Regions from separate parts of the Diaphorobacter sp. LR2014-1 genome, predicted to be linked through region 1. Evidence: predicted binding sites of a transcription regulator. Region 1 holds the regulator's gene; the other holds the start of a gene.
The links. Region 1 encodes NrdR, which represses ribonucleotide reductase genes. Its sites were predicted from a motif close to CACNANATNTNGTG; they were not measured.
Positions count from the first base shown of each region.

Region 1 (3,579 bases):
AGGCGCGGACGTCCCCCGGGGCACCGCCGCTGACGTGGACACCGGCAGGAAACAGCGTTTTTCTGCAAACCACTGGGGAGCGTGCCGCGCGGCAGGCACCAGCCCCGCAGCGATCCGTCGTTCGCCTGGGCAGCCCTTGATTGCCAAGGGACACTTAGTTCATCGGACTGCCATGTACCAACGCAATATTCTTGTCGAACAAACCGATCCCGAGGTGTGGGCCGCCATCCAGGCCGAAGACCGCCGCCAGGAAGAACACATTGAGCTGATCGCCAGCGAGAACTACGCCTCGCCCGCCGTGATGGCCGCTCAGGGCTCGCAGCTCACCAACAAGTACGCCGAAGGCTACCCTGGCAAGCGCTACTACGGCGGCTGCGAGAACGTGGACGTGATCGAGCAGTTGGCCATCGACCGCATCAAGCAACTCTTCGGCGCCGAAGCGGCCAATGTGCAGCCCAACTCGGGTTCGCAGGCCAACCAGGCTGTGCTGATGGCCTTCCTGAAGCCCGGCGACACCATTCTGGGCATGAGCCTGGCCGAGGGCGGCCACCTCACGCACGGCATGCCGCTGAACATGAGCGGCAAGTGGTTCAACGTAGTCTCCTACGGACTGAACGACAAGGAAGAGATCGACTACGACGCGCTGGAAGCCAAGGCCCGCGAGCACAAGCCCAAGCTGATCATCGCCGGCGCCTCCGCCTACGCCCTGCGCATCGACTTCGAGCGCTTCGCGAAGATCGCCAAGGAAGTCGGCGCCATCTTCTGGGTGGACATTGCCCACTATGCCGGTCTGGTCGTCGCGGGCGAGTACCCCAACCCGGTGCCGTTTGCGGACGTGGTGACCTCCACCACGCACAAGAGCCTGCGCGGCCCACGCGGCGGCATCATTCTGATGAAGGCCGAGCACGAGAAGGCCATCAACAGCGCCATCTTCCCCGGCCTGCAGGGCGGCCCGCTGGAGCACGTCATCGCCGCCAAGGCCGTGGCCTTCAAGGAAGCCCTGTCGCCCGAGTTCAAGCAGTATCAGCAGCAGGTGACCAAGAACGCCAAGGTGTTCGCGGAAACGCTGATCCAGCGCGGACTGCGCATCGTGAGCGGTCGCACCGAAAGCCACGTGATGCTGGTGGACCTTCGCGCCAAGGGCATCACCGGCAAGGAGGCCGAGGCAGCCCTGGGCAAGGCCCATATCACGATCAACAAGAACGCGATCCCCAACGATCCCGAAAAGCCGATGGTCACCAGCGGCATTCGCGTGGGCACGCCCGCCATCACGACACGGGGTTTCAAGGAAGAGGAAACGCGCCTCACGGCCAACCTGGTGGCCGACGTGCTGGACAATCCGCATGACGAGGCGAACCTGGAAGCCGTGCGCGCCAAGGTGCACGCGCTGACCAGCCGCTTCCCGGTCTATCGCTGATCGACCGCCGCGATGAAGTGCCCCTTTTGCAGCCATCAGGAGACCCAGGTCGTCGAGACCCGCGTCTCCGAGGACGGGGACTTCATCCGCCGCAGGCGCCAGTGCGGCGCCTGCGACAAGCGCTTCACAACCTACGAACGACCGGAAGTCAACTTCCCCACGGTCGTCAAGAAGGACGGCCGCCGCGTCGAATACGACCGCGAGAAACTGCTGGGATCGTTCAAGCTGGCGCTGCGCAAGCGACCGGTGAGCACAGTGCAGATCGACTCGGCCATCGAGCGCATCGAGGAAAAGCTGCTCAACCTGGGGCAGCGCGAGATTCTGTCCAGCCGCATCGGCGAGCTGGTCATGCGCGAGCTGAAGAAGCTCGACAAGGTGGCCTATGTGCGCTACGCCAGCGTTTACCGCAGCTTCGAGGACATCGACGAGTTCCGCGCGCTGGTGGACGAAGTCCGCAAGTAAGCCGCAGCTCTCCCATTGCTCTTCTATTGATAGCTGGCAGCGCCCACTGGGCGGGCGCTACAGCCGTTTTTGACCATCACCCCAGGCGGACTGCCGGAATCGGAGCCACGGCCTGCACCACGTCGCCGCATTGCGCACGGTGGCGCAGCGCATGGTCCATGATGACCAATGCAAGCAACGCCTCGGCGATCGGCGCGGCGCGGATGCCCACGCAGGGGTCGTGGCGCCCCTTCGTGATCACCTCGGTACTCTGGCCGTGGATGTCGATGGACTCGCGCGGGCTGATGATGGAACTGGTGGGCTTGATGGCCAGCGACACCTCGAGGTCCTGCCCGGTGCTGATGCCGCCCAGCACGCCACCCGCGTTGTTGCTGGCGAAGCCCGTGGGCGTGAGCGAATCGCCGTGCGTGGTGCCACGCTGGGCCACGCTGGCAAAGCCGGCGCCAATCTCCACACCCTTCACGGCGTTCAGGCCCATCATCACATGGGCGATGTCGGCGTCCAGCTTGTCGTACAGCGGCTCGCCCAGCCCCACGGGCACACCGGTAGCTTGCACACGAATGCGCGCGCCGCAGGAGTCGCCGGACTTGCGCAGCGCGTCCATGTAGTCCTCGTAGGCCTGCACGTCGGCCACCGGCGCGAAGAAGGGGTTGTGCGGCACATGCTCCCAGCTCTCGAACGGGATGGGCAGCTCGCCCAGTTGGGTCATGCAGGCACGAAAGCGGGTGCCGTATTTCTCGGCCAGCCATTTCTTGGCCACCGCGCCGGCGGCCACGGTGGGTGCCGTGAGGCGCGCAGACGAGCGGCCGCCACCGCGCGGGTCGCGCAGGCCGTACTTGTGCCAGTAGGCATAGTCGGCATGCCCCGGGCGGAAGCTCTGCGCGATGTTGCCGTAGTCCTTGCTGCGCTGGTCGGTGTTGCGGATCAGCAGCGCGATGGGCGTGCCGGTGGTCTTGCCCTCATATACGCCCGAGAGGATTTCCACCGCATCCGGCTCGTTGCGCTGCGTCACATGGCGGCTGGTGCCGGGGCGGCGGCGGTCCAGGTCGGCCTGAATGTCGGCCTCGGACAGTTCCATGCCGGGCGGGCAGCCGTCGATCACGCAGCCGATGGCGGGGCCATGGGATTCACCAAAGTTGGTGACGCAAAAAAGGGTACCGAGTGTGTTGCCGCTCATAGGAGTGCGATTATCCCCGAGCCACTGTTACTACCAAAAAAATAGCTGCCAGCGCTTGATTGACAAGCGCTGGCAGCTATTTTGATCACCAAATCAGTTGGCCGGCCGCGATTCTTCCTGCGGCCAGTCGCGGATGTAGGCCTTGAGCAGCTTGTTCTCGAAATTCTGGCTGTCCACCACGGCCTTGGCCACGTCGTAGAAGCTGACCACGCCCATCAGCATGCGCTTGTCCATCACGGGCATGTAGCGCGCGTGGCGGCCCAGCATCATGCGGCGCACCTCGTCCATGTCGGTCTCCAGCGTGCAGGTCAGCGGCGCGTCGTCCATGGCGGTACGCACCAGCATGGTGCCCACGCCGCCACCATTTTTCGTCAGCGCCTGGATCACCTCGCGGAAGGTGAGCATGCCCACCAGGTCGCCATGCTCCATCACGACCAGCGAGCCGATGTCCTTCTCGGCCATGGCATCCACGGCGCGGGCCAGCGGCTCGTCGGGATGCACGGTGTAGAGGGTGTTGCCTTTG
Region 1 is NZ_MTBE01000009.1:63,822-67,400, forward strand. It holds ZMP/ZTP riboswitch at 1-138, shown strand, start outside; gene glyA (serine hydroxymethyltransferase) at 173-1,417, shown strand; gene nrdR (transcriptional regulator NrdR) at 1,430-1,879, shown strand; gene aroC (chorismate synthase) at 1,956-3,056, opposite strand; gene BV908_RS09430 (CBS domain-containing protein) at 3,150-3,579, opposite strand, start outside.

Region 2 (3,579 bases), on a different contig from region 1:
GCACGTGGCCCAGCGCCGCCAGGAGGCCGTCATCCACCGCCTGTCGGAGGCGCTGGACCAGAGCCCCAGTCCGGTGGTCATCACCGACATCGACGCCAGCATCGTCTACGTCAACAAGGCCTTCAGCGAAGTCAGCGGCTACGGCGCACAAGAGGTGCTGGGCCGCAACCCGCGCGTGCTGCAGTCGGGACTGACGCCCCGGACCACCTATGCCGATATGTGGACCAAGCTACCGCGCGGCCTGCCCTGGCAGGGCGAACTCATCAACCGCCGCAAGAACGGACAGGTCTACACGGAAAACGCCTCGCTTTACCCCGTTCGCGACGTGTTCGGCGAAGTGACGCATTACGTCGCGCACATGGAGGACATCACGCAGCGGCGCGAGGCGGAGGAGCGCATCCGCGCGCTCTCCAACTACGACACGCTGACCGGCTTGCTCAACAAGAAAGCCTTCGACGAACAGTTGACGCAAGCCATCGACCGCGCGGACGCAAGCCACGAACGGGTGTCGGTGCTGTGGTTCGACCTGGACAACTTCAAGCTGGTGAACGAAACCCTGGGCCACGCGGCCGGTGACGAACTGCTGTTGGAGATGGGCAACCGGCTGCGCGCCTGCCTGGCGCCGCACATTCCCGTGGCGCGCTATTCGGGCGACGCTTTCACGGCCATCGTGCCCCTGGCGGACCAGGCGGCGGTGGCGCTGCTGGCGCAGGATGCGCTGGCGCAGCTGCAGACCACACTGCAGATCCACGGCCATGCCGTGTCGGTCAGCGCGTCGGCCGGCATCGCCGTCTACCCCGACGACGCGCGCACCGCCAGCACCTTGGCGTCCGCCGCGGAAGTGGCGATGTACCGCGTCAAGCAGGACGGGCGCAACGGGCTGCGCTTCTTCGCACCCGAGATGCAGGCGCACACGCAGCGTTCGCTGGAGCCGGCCGCCGGCCTCAAGGACGCGGCGCACCGCGGCGAGCTGTTCCTGGTGTTCCAACCCCAGCGCACGCTGGGCAGCGGCGCGCTGGCGGGCGCCGAGGCGCTGCTGCGCTGGCGCCATCCGCGCTGGGGGCTGGTGTCTCCGGCCGAGTTCATCCCAATCGCCGAGCAAAGCGGCTCCATCGTGGCCATCGATTTCTGGGTGGTGGAGCAGGTGGCGCAGCAGTTGCGCGCCTGGGATGCCGCGGGCCTGCCGCCGCTGGTGGTGGCGGTGAACGTATCGGCTGCGCAGTTCGCGCGGCCGCACTTCGTCGAGGAGCTGGTGCGCATCCTGCAGCGCATGGACGTTTCACCCCAGCGCATCGAGGTGGAGCTGACCGAGGCCGTCGCGCTGAAAAACCCGGAACAGGCCGAGACCACCATCCGCCGCCTGCATGAGGTGGGCTTTCGCGTGGCGCTGGACGACTTCGGCACGGGCTATTCCTCCATGAGCTACCTCAAGCGCTACGCCATCGACAAGCTCAAGATCGACCAGTCCTTCGTGCGCGAACTCGCCCACCAGGCCAGCGACCAGGCCATCGTGACGGCCATCGTCAAGATGGCCCACAGCCTGCGCATGGCCACCATTGCCGAAGGCGTGGAGACGGCCGAGCAGGCCGCGTTGCTGCAGGCCTGCGGCTGCGACGAAATGCAAGGCTACTGGTACAGCCGGCCGCTGGAGCCCGCCGCGTTCGAGGCCTTTGTGCGCAATGCGCAGGCTGGCGTCGAGTTGGCCTGACACGCGTCGCGCCGCACGCAACCCGGTTGCTACTGTTTTAATAGCTTACAGCGCTTACCCCTCCAGCGCCAGAAGGCCAAAAGGCGTCAAACCCTCCACGGCGCCCCGATCCCCCGCCCAGCCTCTTGGGTGCGGGCCTGCTGCGGCCCCACCCCGTGGCACGCGGGCCACAAGCCCCGCACCGCACCTCCCCTCTGCACAGGCCCTTTTCTGCCCTGCGGTTTGTGCCTGATCAAACTACCTATAGTGTTTGATAGGTATGGTGAACACTATATGTAGTGTTTAAGGGTTGCCATGACACCACCATCTCCGATCGTCGCCAGCCTGCCGCGCGACGTCATCCAACGCAACGGCGAGCGCACGCCTTTCGATGCTGCGCGCATCCAGTCGGCCATCGCCCGGGCCGGCCAGGCCACGGGCGAGTTCGGCGAGGACGAGGCCCGTCTGCTCACGGCGCAGGCCACCAAGGTGCTGATCCACCGCTTCCATGGCGAGGCACCGACCATCGAGCAGATCCAGGACGTGGTGGAGCAGACGCTGATCGCCGCCAACCATCTGCAGACCGCGCGCGCCTACATGGCCTACCGCCAGCGCCACGCCACCCTGCGCGCCGACCGGCAGACGCTGGTGCATGTGGAAAGCTCCATCAACGAATACCTCACGCGCGCCGATTGGCGCGTGAACGCCAACGCCAACCAGGGCTACTCGCTGGGCGGGCTGATCCTGAACGTGGCAGGCAAGGTGACGGCCAACTACTGGCTCTCGCACGTCTACGCACCCGAGATCGGCGAGGCGCACCGCAATGGCGACATCCACATCCACGACCTCGACATGCTCAGCGGCTACTGCGCGGGCTGGTCGCTGCGCACGCTGCTGCACGAGGGGCTCAACGGCGTGCCGGGCAAGGTGGAGGCGGGGCCGCCGAAGCACATGAGCTCCGCCGTGGGGCAGATCGTGAACTTCCTCGGCACGCTGCAGAACGAGTGGGCGGGTGCGCAGGCGTTCTCGTCGTTCGACACCTACATGGCGCCCTTCGTGCGCAAGGATGGCATGGACTACGCCGCCGTGCGCCAGTGCATCCAGGAGCTGGTCTACAACCTCAACGTGCCCTCGCGCTGGGGCACGCAGACGCCGTTCACCAACCTCACCTTCGACTGGACCTGCCCCGAGGATTTGCGCGAGCAGGTGCCGGTAATCGGCGGCGTGGAGATGCCGTTTTGCTACGGCGAGCTGCAGGCCGAGATGGACGTCATCAACCGCGCCTACATCGACGTGATGACCACGGGCGATGCCAAGGGCCGCGTGTTCACCTTCCCCATCCCCACCTACAACATCACGCCCGACTTCCCGTGGGAGAGTGAGAACGCCGTCGCCCTGTTCGACATGACGGCCAAGTACGGCCTGCCGTACTTCCAGAACTTCATCAACTCGGAGCTGTCGCCCAACATGGTGCGCTCCATGTGCTGCCGCCTGCAGCTGGACCTGCGCGAGCTGCTCAAGCGCGGCAACGGCCTGTTCGGCAGCGCCGAGCAGACCGGCAGCCTGGGCGTGGTCACCGTCAACTGCGCGCGCCTGGGCTATCTGCACGCGGGCGACGAGGCGGCCCTGCTGGCGGCGCTGGACCGCCTGCTGGAACTGGGCAAGCAGAGCCTGGAGGTCAAGCGCAAGCTCATCCAGCGCCTGATGGACCAGGGCCTGTTCCCGTACACCAAGCGCTACCTGGGCACGCTGCGCAACCACTTCAGCACGCTGGGCGTGAACGGCATCAACGAAATGGTGCGCAACTTCACCGGCGGCGCGCACGACATCACCAGCGACTGGGGTCACCAGTTCGCCCTGCGCCTGCTGGACCATGTGCGCGCGCGCATCGT
Region 2 is NZ_MTBE01000001.1:165,914-169,492, forward strand. It holds gene BV908_RS00795 (EAL domain-containing protein) at 1-1,708, shown strand, start outside; gene BV908_RS00800 (ribonucleoside triphosphate reductase) at 2,003-3,579, shown strand, end outside.
Region 2: the regulator NrdR is predicted to act here: its motif matches at 1,976-1,989, upstream of BV908_RS00800 (ribonucleoside triphosphate reductase).